DNA from 4 places in the Heyndrickxia sp. NPDC080065 genome. Region 3 is predicted to be linked to each of the others. Evidence: riboswitches for the same ligand, from Rfam matches in the RefSeq annotation. Region 3 holds a riboswitch; each other region holds the start of a gene.
The links. A riboswitch is a leader RNA that binds a small molecule or an ion and turns the genes downstream of it on or off. The one in region 3 is predicted to bind cyclic di-GMP.
Positions count from the first base shown of each region.

Region 1: linked by a shared signal. The riboswitch ahead of ACQKP0_RS00865 (hypothetical protein) and the one ahead of ACQKP0_RS20605 (hypothetical protein) in region 3 are both predicted to bind cyclic di-GMP.
Region 2: linked by a shared signal. The riboswitch ahead of ACQKP0_RS22185 (response regulator) and the one ahead of ACQKP0_RS20605 (hypothetical protein) in region 3 are both predicted to bind cyclic di-GMP.
Region 4: linked by a shared signal. The riboswitch ahead of ACQKP0_RS07565 (anti-repressor SinI family protein) and the one ahead of ACQKP0_RS20605 (hypothetical protein) in region 3 are both predicted to bind cyclic di-GMP.

Region 1 covers NZ_JBNNWS010000001.1:177,942-181,523, forward strand. The annotation lists gene ACQKP0_RS00860 (beta-class carbonic anhydrase) at 1-304, shown strand, start outside; gene ACQKP0_RS00865 (hypothetical protein) at 437-751, opposite strand; cyclic di-GMP riboswitch class I at 888-974, opposite strand; gene ACQKP0_RS00870 (heavy metal translocating P-type ATPase) at 1,169-3,106, opposite strand.
Region 2 covers NZ_JBNNWS010000023.1:49,770-53,351, forward strand. The annotation lists gene ACQKP0_RS22170 (HAD family hydrolase) at 1-41, shown strand, start outside; tRNA gene ACQKP0_RS22175 (tRNA-Cys) at 229-302, shown strand; gene cyoE (heme o synthase) at 340-1,245, shown strand; cyclic di-GMP riboswitch class I at 1,321-1,405, shown strand; gene ACQKP0_RS22185 (response regulator) at 1,588-2,292, shown strand; gene ACQKP0_RS22190 (hypothetical protein) at 2,416-2,604, shown strand; gene ACQKP0_RS22195 (LysR family transcriptional regulator) at 2,781-3,582, opposite strand, start outside.
Region 3 covers NZ_JBNNWS010000019.1:30,359-33,940, reverse strand. The annotation lists gene ACQKP0_RS20620 (phosphotransferase enzyme family protein) at 1-431, opposite strand, end outside; gene ACQKP0_RS20615 (hypothetical protein) at 593-901, shown strand; gene flaG (flagellar protein FlaG) at 1,024-1,383, opposite strand; gene ACQKP0_RS20605 (hypothetical protein) at 1,554-1,898, opposite strand; cyclic di-GMP riboswitch class I at 2,104-2,187, opposite strand; gene ACQKP0_RS20600 (flagellar protein FliT) at 2,413-2,760, opposite strand; gene fliS (flagellar export chaperone FliS) at 2,760-3,164, opposite strand; gene fliD (flagellar filament capping protein FliD) at 3,189-3,582, opposite strand, start outside.
Region 4 covers NZ_JBNNWS010000005.1:183,569-187,150, reverse strand. The annotation lists gene sipW (signal peptidase I SipW) at 1-510, shown strand, start outside; gene ACQKP0_RS07580 (TVP38/TMEM64 family protein) at 572-1,189, shown strand; gene ACQKP0_RS07575 (DUF5658 family protein) at 1,207-1,413, shown strand; gene ACQKP0_RS07570 (helix-turn-helix domain-containing protein) at 1,542-1,871, opposite strand; gene ACQKP0_RS07565 (anti-repressor SinI family protein) at 2,070-2,195, opposite strand; cyclic di-GMP riboswitch class I at 2,224-2,307, opposite strand; gene ACQKP0_RS07560 (aldo/keto reductase) at 2,791-3,582, opposite strand, start outside.

The DNA.
Region 1 (3,582 bases), on a different contig from region 3:
CGATGAGGTATTAGTCATTGGACATCATGATTGTGGAATGAGTTCAATTAATAGCGAGTCTGTCTTAGAAAAGATTAAACAAAGAGGAATTGACGAAAAAACACTGGAGACAATTAAATATTCTGGAATTGATTTAAATCAATGGTTTGAGGGATTTGATCGTGTGGAAGATAGTGTTCAACATAGTGTAGATATGATTAAACACCATCCATTAATGGCAAAAGATATTCCTGTTCACGGTTTAGTGATAGATCCTGAGACCGGAAAGTTAGATCTTGTTGTAGATGGATATAAAAATATGTAAATCCCTGCTAATAGCAGGGATTTTTTTAATTATATATCTAATACATTTCTTAATCATTCAATAATAACTATATATTAATTATCGGGTTCTTTGCGAAAATCATCTCTAATGAGTTTAAGGCCAATCCTCTACCTAAAATTTTCTAGTATCCCCAATAGAAATTCCTTGTAAAATATATTCTAAGTAATGTTGGATATTCGACTTTCTATTACTAATAATTTGAAGCATATGAAGTAGCTCAAGTAATTGATTTCGATTTAAATTTACCAGCAAATGATTGATCAGTGTTTCATTATTCACTTCGAATCTATCACCATCATTTGTTTTAATTTTCAACCCTTTTACTGGCCGAATATATGTATTTAACAGACCTTTTATTTGATTTAAACTTATACGAACATTCGAGTAATCCTCTTTTGGATTAAATTCAATCCTTTTCTTTTCCATAGTAAGCCTCCTATCCTTAAAATAGGTTGATGTGTGATATACAGAAAGTACTTGCCGACTAGTATAACCCTTTTTAAAAGTAAAAAAACTATCTCTAAAAAAGAAATAGTCAATTTAAATATTATAACAATGACTATTCGGCGGCTCGGCGATCGTCATTCATAAGAACCTTAGACCCGTAGCTTTGCGTCCTCAACTTTCGTAGAGTTTGCTATTATCGTAGAATTTATGTATTATTTTTTGCTAACTTTCATTTTATATCCAATATTCATGTATTTCAACAATCTTCGACAAAATTTCGCATAAATTTAATAAATATGAAATGTATAATACCGAATTGAAAAACAGGAACCGCCAAATACGGTTCCTGTTTTAATTGAAGCGATTCACCTAAAGATCGTCTACTCTGACACTACTTTATCGTTTTCCCCCACCAAGACATCTTAAACTATTTAATATGACCAAAATCGTACTTCCCTCATGACCAACAACTCCTAGTGGAAGATTGAGAAATTCAAGGAAGTTAGATGCAATTAAGATCATGATGACTGTTAAGGAAAAGATGATATTTTGTTTAATTATTCGATTCATCTTCCGAGAAAGACGGATGGCTTCCGCAATTCGTGAAAGATCATTTTTCATTAGAACAACATCGGCGGTTTCCATTGCGACATCACTGCCTTCTCCCATCGCAATGCCGACATTTGCTGTCGCAAGGGCAGGTGCATCATTTACACCATCTCCAACCATAGCTACATTTCCGTATCGTTCTTTAACCTTTTTCAATGATGATACTTTTGTTTCAGGTAAACATTCTGCAATGTATTCATCAATGTTGGATTGTGCAGCAATGTTTTTTGCTGTATTTTCACTATCCCCTGTAAGCATAATAGTACATATCCCTTCATTTTTTAATGCTAATAATGCGTTTTTAGTTTCTTTACGCACAACATCTTGAAGGCCGATAACTGCTGCTATACCAGATGAATCCTTTACATAAACGACTGTCTTTCCTTCATTTTCTAGCTTTGTCGAAACACTGTCTTCAAATACTAGTGCTTCATTGATTCCAACAAAATCTTTTTTACCAATCAACCATTCTTGATCATTTAACCGAGCCTTTAATCCCCATCCTGGTACATCTTCTATTTGATCAGGCTGCATGAGCACCTCTTGATTTTTAGCCCTCCAATATTGGACGATCGCATTGGCTAACGGATGATTCGAATGATTTTCAATAGATGCAACAAGACGTAATAGATCATGTTCATTTAAATCAGGACGGACCACAATATCTGTTACTTCAGGTTTTCCTTTTGTTAATGTACCTGTTTTATCGAAAGCAATGGCTTTAACATGACTCAAGCTCTCTAAATGAACTCCGCCTTTGAATAAAATCCCTTTTCTAGCACCATTTGAAATAGCTGATAAAGTTGCTGGCATAATAGATGCAACAAGTGCACATGGAGAAGCTACTACTAATAAAATCATTGCCCGATAAAAAGTTGTATTCCAGCTCCAATCTAAAAGAAAATGCGGGATAAACATCATTAATACAACTACAAGGAGTACGATTTTAACATATGCTCCCTCAAAACGTTCGATAAAAAGCTGTGAAGGTGACTTTTCACTTTGTGCAGACTGAACAAGTTGAATAATTTTTTGAAAAACTGTTTCACTCGCAGGTTTTGTTACTTCAACTGTAACAGATCCGTTTAAGTTGATCGTACCTGCAAATACTTCTGCACCGCTTCCTTTTGAAACCGGAATGGATTCACCCGAGATGGTGGATTCATCAATCGTCGTCATTCCTTGAGCAATTTTCCCATCAGCCGGAACGCGTTCACCTGGTTTGACTAGAATAAAATCGCCTACATCTAGCACAGATACATGAACAACTTCCTCACGGCCATCTTTAACGCGAAGAGCTGTTTCAGGCTGTATTTCTAATAAAGAAGAAATTTCTTTTTGACTTTTATTCATTGTATAGGTTTCTAAAGCGCCACTGAGTGCGAAGATAAAAATCAGCATTGCACCTTCTGTCCAATAGCCGATAATAGCTGAACCAATTGCTGCAAAAAACATGAGTAATTCAACATTTAAGTCTTTATTTTTAATGGTTTCTTCAATTCCTTCTTTTGCTTTGGCATAGCCGCCGATAATAAAAGCAGCAAGGTAAAAAGCAATTGAAAAAGATTCGTGACTCCATTTTGACAGCAGCCACCCCATCACAATGAAAATACCGCTTAAAATAGCAGCGATTAGTTCAATATGAACAAAAATCTTTTCAAAACGGGGGGATGATGAAACTACTACTTTTTCATTATTCGCTGTTGCAACTTGACCTTGTGACATATAGACACCTCCATAATTAAGTAAAAGAATCAAAATAACAAAAATGCTAACCGTTTTATAACTAAAAATTGTTTAATCATTTTTTCATTAGATTTCACACTAACATAGTGAACGAAGTAATTTATAATTATTATTATATAACACATAATACATCTTCGGTGCTAAAAAGTCAATTGTAATTGAGAAATTTTTTATCTAATTGAGAATGATAATTGAAATCATTCCTCAAAAATATATATTTTTTACATTAAACATTTATAATCGGAAATGATAATTATTATTATTTAAACTTAATTTTAAAAAGCTCTCTCTATTTGTTTGTCCATAAAAAAAAAGAGAATACATCGCTATAGATGTACACTCCATCTTTTAGAATCATTCTATTTTGTTATTTATTGTTGTTGGCCAAATTACCTATTGGATACGCGAGAATCGATTTCCTTATATAGGAAGATTATCTGAATGTATACCTACAG
Region 2 (3,582 bases), on a different contig from region 3:
ATCGACCTGATGATCTGCTTCACATTGTCGGTCTTGATTGATTAATTAAAAGAATTTGGAAAAGAGACGTGCAGACTGAAATTTCAGTCTGCAGAACTATTTGTGATAGAGAAATGCTTTATTATCATAGGCAAAACTAATCATTATTATTTAATTATTAGAATTGATCCTATGAAAGAAAGCGGGTAAGATTTAATTATCAAGAATAATTATTTTATCATTTCCTATGGAGGTATAGCCAAAAGGTAAGGCAAAGGTCTGCAAAACCCTGATTTCTGGTTCAAATCCAGATACCTCCTCCAATATCATTTTTTTCTGGAAGATATGAGGTGGAACAACATGCAGAACAGCAGTGGAGCTTCAGGCCATTCGTTAATAGAAATTCAACCTTGGAGAGATTGGGTTTCTGTTACTAAACCAGGAATTTTGGCTTCTAATTTATTTTGTACGTTTGCTGGTTATTGTCTTGCTTCAAGATTGAAGTTTGACGATTTAACTTTGATATTCATTCTGTTTGGAACAACATTAGTTGTTGCGGCTGCTTCGATGTTAAATAACTTCTTGGATCGTGTACGAGATTTAAAAATGGAACGGACTCGTGTTCGCCCGTTACCGAGCAGGCGATTGAAACCTCGGAATGTATTGATAGCTGGGATTATAACGGGGTTCGTTGGATTGGCTACTTTGTATATTTTCGTTAATCCATTAAGCGCAGCCTTAGGCTTCATTGGACTTTTTGTTTACGTAGTGATCTATACGGCTTGGCTTAAACCGACATCAACCTGGAGTACTTCAATCGGAGGTATTTCCGGATCTATGCCGCCAATGATCGGATACTGCGGTTTTTCAAATGAGCTGGAACTCGGCGCATGGCTTTTATTCTTGTTTCTTTTTTTATGGCAGCCACCGCATTTTTGGTCACTTGGGATTTTAAAAAAAGAAGAATACCGAGCAGCAGGGTATCCACTACTTCCCGTTATAAAAGGTGTATATCGCACAAAAATACAGATGCTACCGTATGTTGTGAGCTTATTTTTCGTTAATTATTTGTTATTTGATTATAACTACGTTGGTGTAGGATATTTGATCGTTTCTGGTGCGCTGTTAATAATTTGGTTGATCGCATGTCTACATGGGTTGATTACAAAAAATGAAGCGAGATGGGCTTCAAACAACTTTCGACTTTCTCTTTATTTCCTGACGTTTTCTTTGTTGATGATGATATTTGAGATTGCTCTATTTTAGTCATCTGATTGGCATAGGTGCAGCTTTCGGCACATTTAATATGTTAGCGAACTTGCTCTATGTTATATCTACCTTGAAGGATAATGGTAAACCAGATCGAAAGACTGGGACGCAAAACCACGGGTCTTCTGCTTAATGCAATGATCGCCGGGTTCCCCTCTCGAAATACACGATGTTGAGAAACAGATGCAGCTCGGAGGGGGCTGTGTCTGTTTCTGTTTTTAAAGTGGAAAAGAGGTTATTATTTATGGATAGATTGGAGAATTATTCAGAAGAGATTAAAGAATTGATTCTCAGATAGAGACGGAGCACAAAAGTATTACTGGCTGGCAGTGACCACGATTGGCAACAACGTCTCGCTCGTTAATCAATTCTGAACCGTATATGATAGTATCGGGAATTGTTTCAACAAAAGAAACAGCGATTCAAGCGAGTATGCAATTACAGATAGACGTAATGGTTTTGGGTGTCATTTTAAACTCAACTCAGCACGAAGGATTAGACACCATAACAGAAATACTCCATAAAAAAGAGTTACCGATTATTGTCCTGTCATCACTAGATGATCGGGAGATTATCATTGATGTAGTTTCAGCAGGAACGATAAATTTCATCAGAAAGAGTAACTATTTAGACATAATAAGTGCCCTCAGAGAAGCATTTCATGGGGATTCTTCCCTTCATTCGGATGCTGCAACAATCCTTCGTAATGAGATTAGACATATAAAACACAAAGAGTGGCTTTGTATGCTGACCCCGACTGAAAAGGACATTCTTACCTTTATAGGTTGGGGGTATAGTCAACCTGCCATCAGAGAATTGCTTGGTGTTTCATCGAATACGATGAAATCTCTTGTACGGAATATTATCCGTAAATTAGAGGCACACACAATTCGAGAAGCTGCTCAAAAGGCAAAGCAAAGGAGATTTACGGCATTTAAAATTAGATTCGAGCTACTTCGACACAGAATAAGCAAGGGGTGTGAGAAAAAGATCATCCTCCCTGTTTCAAAGATTATAGGTACAATGAAGGAGTGTGGGGAGTAGGAGTAATATCCTAGTGCCGAAGGAGGGAGATTAAAAAACGACATTTAATTATTCGAAAAAGGTTGTTATTGACTAATTTAGACGAGGCCACTCCTTAATATCACTTGTAGGGAGACGATACCAATGGCTCGAAAAGAAACGGAGCGTGAGCTATGTTCAGAAGCAGAGGTTGATCTGCAAACTGCACAACTAATCTCTTATGAGAAAGTAGAAACTTGGCTTATGTCGTATAGTAATGGAAGCTACGTGTGGAATATTTACAATCCGAACTCTCCAACATTCCGAAGCTTACAAGAACTTTGCATTTGGTAGCTGCCCGAAACTGCACCCCAAAACAAGACTCGGTATTAAAAACGGTTTTTCGGCGAATGGAAATTACGGAATATGAGATTCCGTTATTATTATCCAGAAATTGACCAAGCTGTTGACCTCATTGAAGTTGTACTGAAAAAGTATTGAAAAGCATAAAGATTATTCCTGATAAAACTCTAGTTAAAGCGTTCATCTTTAATTGTTTTAATCAATTGGTCCATAAAAACACGACTAGCAGCACATAAATGTTTGTTCTTTCGATAGGCAATGCCAATCTGTGTGGTGATTACCGGATCTTGAATAGGAATCGTTTTAATATGAATATTATCAATATAATCTAAGTAAGCTTTTGGTAGTATCGTAACACCGACGCCTTTGCTTACCATTTGAATGATAGATTCCATCGTCGTCATTTCAAGTACTGGTTTGGGTGCGAAATTCATTAAGCGACACTGTTCGTTAACAACTTGTCGTAGAAAATAGGTTTCAGGTAATAAAATAGATGGTGTCTCTTTTAAAACTTGAAGTGATACACACGCCTCTTTTGCAATGATGTGATCTATAGGTGCAGCAAAAACAAGATCTTCTTTATAGAGCGGAATAGCTTCTAGGTCTTCATGTTCCAACGGTAAAAAAACGATACCCAAATCCAATTCATTTTGTAATAGTCCTTTGTAAATATCTCCAGTTCGTAACCCTTGTACAGAAAGTTCTACATTGGGATAAGCATTGTGAAACCCGATAACTGTTGGGGAAAGCAAATAATTAACAACTGTGAGTAGGGAGCCTATTTTGAGCGTGCCCCTCTCTAATCCCTGAAGCTCGCTAATTGCAGCACGTGCCTGAGAAATTTCATGAAAAACATTGTAGCTGTGATGGAGCAATGTTTTACCTGCATCAGTAAGTATATTTTTTTTGCCAATACGATCAAATAAAGGCATCCCTACTTCATGTTCTAACAAGCCAATTTGTTGACTA
Region 3 (3,582 bases):
TGATAATCCTTTGTATGTCGGTGCATCTTCCCAATCATTCTTCCCCACTTATAAAATAATTTTTCATTAAAAGCAGGTTCATCTATTTTAATTGAATACCCAGAGGCTTTTTCAAAAAGACTCGCGAAAAAAAATGAATTCTCGACTGCAAATTCCTCCACTAACTTTCCACTCGGTGAAAGATAAACTGCTGGAATCCTGATCCCACTTTGGTGTAAATACCGAATCCAATCTATTTCTGATTCAAGCTGCTGCTTTGATCGGTGAGAGCTATGGGTTACCCTTAAAATTTTTGGCTGTCCATTTTCATAAACTTCATAAACATAATTTTCAAAATCTCCAAGTTTTTTATACTCCGAATCTAGATTAAATTTATTTCGTATCTGTTCTATTACCCCTGTAGAGAATTGTCTTTCTATAGTTTTTTCCATGATATCCCCCTGTTATTGTCCTAATTTTGAGAAAATTATAGCACAACCATGATAATATTTCTGTATTTTTTTATTAATTGTGACAACAACCCAAGCGCCCTATCAGCTTTTTTCATAATCTTTAGGGAAAACGTTTATAAAAAAATTGAGGAGGAGAAAGAATGAACCCTGAATATTATCAAGTACCAGACTGGAGTGTCCGTGAACCGATAACTCTCGACGAAACAAGACAATTTGGATTTGGCCGACCGTTTGGATTCGGAAGACCATTCGGCTTTGGCAGGCCATTCGGTTTTGGAAGACCATTTGGCTTTGGTAGGCCATTCGGTTTTGGAAGACCATTCTTTGGAGGTCCTTTCTTTGGAGGATTTCTGGGAGGCTTAGCGACATCCGCATTATTAGCACCTGGATTTTATGGTGGATATCCTTACCCTTATCCTTACTATGGGTATCCTTACCCATATTATTAATTTTAAATAGCAAAAAAAGAGGTATTCGCTATTGGAATACCTCTTTTAATAATTTTTAGAGTGACGAATTAGAAACATAATATGTTTTAAGAAAGCCTTATCATTTCTTTAAATAATAAATTTTAAATCTTTCTGTCAACCATAACTCCTAGAAATTCAGTCATTGCTGCATACATATCAAGCATTTTTTTTGAAGGAATTTCTTTGACCACTTCTTGTGTTATATCGTCAATGACAGTTACGTAATACTCATTTAATTTATCATGAAACTCGAATTTTAAATGGGTATTTGATGCAGAAACGAAATCATTCATACTGTCTACGATTTTTTCTAACTTATCTTTTGATACCGTTTCTCTAATAGTATTTTGTTGTTGCTGTGATTGAAACGATTCTGTTGTATTCATACCGTTAGTTTCTCTACGAACCGAGTTAGTAATAGTTGATACGGGCTGCACTTGTCCTCCAAGGTGCTTAATCATCAGTAAATCTCCCTTCCTTATATTAACTATTCTTTATATCGGTAGGGAGATTTGAAATCTTTAAAGAATTTTACAACTATTATGTTCCCCTAGCTGTCATGTTTAGGTGCGAAAAATCATATGAGGTATTTGGAAAATATCTAATAAAGGAGATAATAAGAAGCCTTATATCAGCAGTCGTAGTTATTATTGCTCAATATTCCTATTAGTATATATTTTATATAAGAAGAGATTTCTGATTTTCTACCAAGTATCAATTGTAGCATATGTATTAGTTCAACTACTTCATTTCTTTTTAAGTTAATCAAGAGTAACTCCACAATTTGTTCCTTTTTCAATTCAAGTTTTTCGTTGTTGTTAATCTCTATGTTTACATATTTTAAAGGTTGTAAACTTTGATTCAATATTCTCTTTACCTGATTTTGACTCAAACGTATTTTTGAATAGACTTCCGAATATTCTTCCCATGAATGAGACTCATTGTTTATTTGTGAAATATTAGACTCAATAACCATTTTATACTCCTCCATATCCTCATTTATTTATAATCTATTTATTGGATTGAAACGCAAATGTTTGATGTCTACTCTTCACAAATGTGTAAAGAATCACCGATATAAAGTATTAACCGACACAATGAAACTAACAAGTTTCTTCCCAGTAGCAATAAAAAAACTGCACTAAATAAAATAGGGCAGCTAGGAATATACGTAATATACATTCGGTAACCCAGCCATCATAGTCAAAGACTTTAGATCTGAAGCTTTGCGTCTCTACCTTTCGATAGATTTGCCATTTCGTGTTGTTATAGGTATTTTGTCATCAATCTATTTTACCAAAGTAAAGCAGAAAATCAATATATTAAAGTATGAAAGATTTGTGGCAATTATCATTGGAGGAAAGATGAGATTGGGAGATATGATTATCATATGTTGGTATGCGATCTGATTTATATATTCGTCTTCTTTTAAGTCTAATCTAGAATTCATTTAAATTATACGAAAAATACCACCTGGTAGGTGGTATTTTCTATTTTCTTTTATCGTAAAAATATCCATCATTTTGAAGATTAGAATAAGGGTTTGCATATTGATTTAGTGACTTTTTCTTTTGATTGAGTCCGTTCATATCCTTTTGAATTTCTTGTTTTAAATTCATTAACAGCACATCTAATTGCTTACCAAGTAAGACTAAGCGATCACCCAAAAGCTGTTCTTCTTCCGAAAAAGGAGGTTTGATGTATTCTAACAGTTTCTCTCTTCTTTCGAGAAAATTTTCAACTTTTTCAATGGTAACATCACGCTCTTCTTCATTAGTTGCTTGTAATACTTCAATCATTTCTTCGGTTAGTTTAAAGCATTCTTGAATCGGTGTCATTATGCTTGTCCACCTTGAGTACCATATTGCTGCTTTCGATTCAATTGAATCACTTGCTTCCATGTATCACGAAATTCCGTAACAAATCCTTCTACCTCTTCAAGGATAGCAATGTCATTATTAATATTTGCCTGGATTAATTGACGGTGGATATAATCGTATAATGACATCATATTTTTAGAAACTTCTTGATCCATATTTAAGGTAACCATTAGTTCCTGAATGATATTTTGAGCTTTTAGGATATTTTGATTTTTTTCCTCAATATTCTTTTGCTTAATGGCTGTTTTCGCGAGATGTGTGAATTTCAAACAACCGTTGTAAAGCATTAATGTTAATTCCCCTGGTGAAGCAGTCGTTACAGAGTTATTTTGATATGTTTGATATGGATTACTCATTGCCATTTTGACCACTCCTTTCTTGTCAAATTATTGGCCGCTACTAAATTGTTGTAATAAATAGTTCATTTGGTTATTCGATTTTTGAATCGCTTGTTCCATCGCTGTAAACTGACGATAATAGCGGTCTTCAATTTGCTTTAAACGTGCCGTAAAGGAAGTAATCTTCTTGTCGACATCATCAAGATTTTTTCCAATTGTAAACTGTTGGTTTGTAGAATAAGCTTTCCCTGCACGGTCATTTAATTTATTGATCGTTGTAGAAACATCATCATATAATCGTTGAATGATCCCTTTTGAATCAGTTGAATCTCCTGTTCCTCTAAATAAATTTTCCACCGATGTCGGATCATTTTCTATTGCTTTTTTCAAAGCTGCTTCATCAATCTCAAGCTTACCACCCTCAAGATAGTTTGAAGTTGTT
Region 4 (3,582 bases), on a different contig from region 3:
CTCATGTTTTTCGTTATTATTTCATCGAAAGTGTCAGGAGGGGAAGCACAGTTTCTTGGCTATCAGTTGAAAACTGTATTATCCGGTTCAATGGAGCCTGGGATTAAGACTGGATCGATTATTGCGGTAAGGCTTGCAGAAGATAAGACTCAATTTAAAAAAGGGGACATCATCACCTTTAAAGCGGATGAAAAAAGACTTGTAACGCATAGAATTATTGAGGTAAGTAAGGATGGCAAGGATGTCATTTATAGAACAAAAGGGGATAATAATAAAACGGCAGATATGAAGCCAGTTCAGTCGCAAAATGTGTTAGCGAAATATACTGGTATGACTATTCCGTATGTTGGATATTTTTTTAATTTTTCACAGTCTAAAAATGGCAGTGTTTTACTATTAATCTTACCAGGATTATTGCTGCTTGGTTATTCAGTCTTCACCATATGGAGAACCATATCGCAAATTGATGAAAAGAAAACTCCTCCAGAAAACATAGAAAAATCGGTATAATAAAAAAGAAGGGGAACCCTTTATAAGCAGAATTTATTTAAGCATAAAAGAGGTATTTTAGATGAAGCAATTATTAACTATTATGATAACCGTTATCTTAATCATCAGTGCATATACCCAAAAAGAAACAATGCTTCACCTAATCGAATCTGGGGAAAGTACAGCCATTATTATAAGTCTACTATTTGTTGCATTGTTAGTTTTCTTTCCAATTATACCATTCGCAGTAGTTGCTGGTTTGATTGGCTCCGTATTCGGAGTTTGGATGGGGAGCCTGATTTCATTGTGTGGAAGTTTAATTGGTACAATGCTCATGTTTTTCATGGCTCGCTATGGATTTCAACGTTGGGTCCAAACAATGCTTAAGAAATATCCTAAAACTAAAGAGTACGAAAGTATTTTTGAAAAAAATGCATTTCTAGGGATTTTGCTTGTTCGTTTAGCTCCCGTCATTCCGGCTCCCATACTTAATGTTTTATGTGGAGTCAGTATGGTTAGATGGTATATATTCTTTATTGCTACAATTGTAGGTAAAATTCCGGGAGTAATGATTTTCACATTTGCAGGTAGTTTATTTGAGGATAATAAACTCCTTTCTTTTTCTATTTATGGAGCCTATATCCTAATCATTACAATATTGATCACCATTCGCTTAAAAAAGAAAAACATCCAAATGTGAAATGGGGGAACTAAGAATTGACTTTTGCCTTTCACCTTTTGGCATTATTAAACGTTTTTGATGCTTTTATTTCATTCATTGGATTAAGAAGCGGATGGATAGAAGAAGCAAATCCACTAATGAGATATTTTTATAATATCCACCCAATATTATTTTTAGGAATAAAAATATCTTTTTCCCTCTTTAATATATATACTTATCTATACTCGAAAAATTCAAAGTAGAAAAATGATAAAGCAGACTACATTAATAGCAATATGGATCTATTTATTAGTTTTTCTATTACATATACATTGGATTCTAGCAATATAAATGAAAAAGCGTCTTTGATGAAGTATCATCATAAACGCTTTTATTGTTTGTTTAATTTCCACTTATTAAATTCCAAAAATTCGCGAAACTCTTCTTTTGAAACGCCAGAATTCATCGCTTCTTTAACAAGATTTTCCCACTCTGAGTCAAGTTCAACTGCATCGTTTTCATCTATTTCGTCATGTAAAAGTGAGTTAACTGAAACATTTAAAACCGCTGCAATTTTTTCAAGAAATTGAACAGAAGGATTGGATTGTAAATTTCGCTCAATCGAGCTTAAATATGATTTTGCTACTCCAGCTCTATCTGCAAGTTCTGATAAAGATAATTGCTTTTGTAGACGAAAGTTTTTTATACGCTGGCCAATCATATATTTTTTCACCTTCCTTCGTATTATTATAACATATAACGAAGGATTTTTTTCATATATAGAACAAAAAATAATTGTAATAAAAATGAAATGATAGTTGCTATACTTATTGGTTAATAGCAAATTTGTAAAATAGTATGTATATTATTAAGAAAATTGGGGAATTATAAAAAATTTTTATTTACAATATTTTTGTTCCTATTTTATTTTCTGAAAAAAATCTTTAATTTCTTGAACACTTATGCCCATATCTAAAGCGGCTAGAATTAAGTCAACCCAATCTTGATCCAAATTTTTTTCATTGACAGTGAATTGATTTTCCATGTTTACCTCCTAAAATACAGATGGTATTCCAGGTAGTCCAGCTATCATAGTCGTAAACCTTAGACCTGAGACTTTGCGTCCCTATTTTTCAATAGGTTTGCCCTTATCTGTAAATAATGATACTTTTGATATACTAATTGTCTAACTCTTACAATGAGTATATAAGATTCAAAAGTACTAGGCTCGTATAATTTGTCGATGTCGATAAATGATAGAAAGAACCCAAATAAAAGTAGGAATATATATATATAACAGTATTTACCACTGATTTTGTCGGTATATATCGATTTTTTCATTGTTTTATAGGCAAATCAAAACATTATGGTCTGAAAATAAATTAGGAAATAAGGAGTATTTGTAGAAAAAGAGATGAAAATGTTGAAAAGTTTTTAAGATTATTCTGATAATTTATGATTTTAGTCTTTTGATATAAGGTTTTGTTAATGGTTATAGTTGAAAAAACCAGCTTTATTGTATGTGTAAAGCGATTTCTATAAGTAATAAAACATGCTGAACGCATACCCTACAGGTAGTATTAGAAACTACAATATTGTTTAACAAAGCATAGATAAAAAACACAAGAAACCTGTGTTTTTTATCTATGCTCAATATAGTATGTTTGCTTCGTGAGTGCTAACAGAATATTACGTTCTTCCTCCGATAATGGATTGGCGCGGACAGCATTTGCATTTTCTTTAACTTGATTTACAGAACTTGCACCTGCAATAACCGAAGCAACGGATTCATGGCTTAGATTATATTGGATTGCAAATTCAGTCATTGTACGATTATTCTTTAATAGCTTTGATTGAATATTTTTGACTAATTCATTTAACTCTTCAAAAGTATAATCCATATAGCCCTTGTTCATAGCTTTCTCAAGTATTTTACCGCTAAGAATACCTTTGGCTAATGGTCCTCTTGTTACAGCACTAATGCTATTTTCTTTTAATAGAGGAAGAACGTTTTCCTCTGCACGACGGTCCAATAAGCTATATTGGAGCATAACACTAATAATATTGGATTTTTGAATGTATTCACGAATTACATTGGGACGGATTGAAGAAATTCCATAGTATCTGATTAGGCCTTCATTCTTTAATTCTTCGAAAGCTTCGATTGTTTCATCAATAGTATCTTGGATAGTTCCACCGTGTAATTGATATAAATCAATATAATCGGTTTGCAGGCGATGAAGGCTATCTTTTACCGCTTCTTTTATATAAGTTTTCGAAGGATCCCAATTCCAGCTTGTTTTTTCACTATTCCAACGATTACCTACCTTACTCGCAATAATCACTTGATCACGCACAGACTTTAAAGATTTTCCAACTATTTCTTCATTTACTCCAAAATCATATAGATCGGCTGTATCAAAATAATTAAT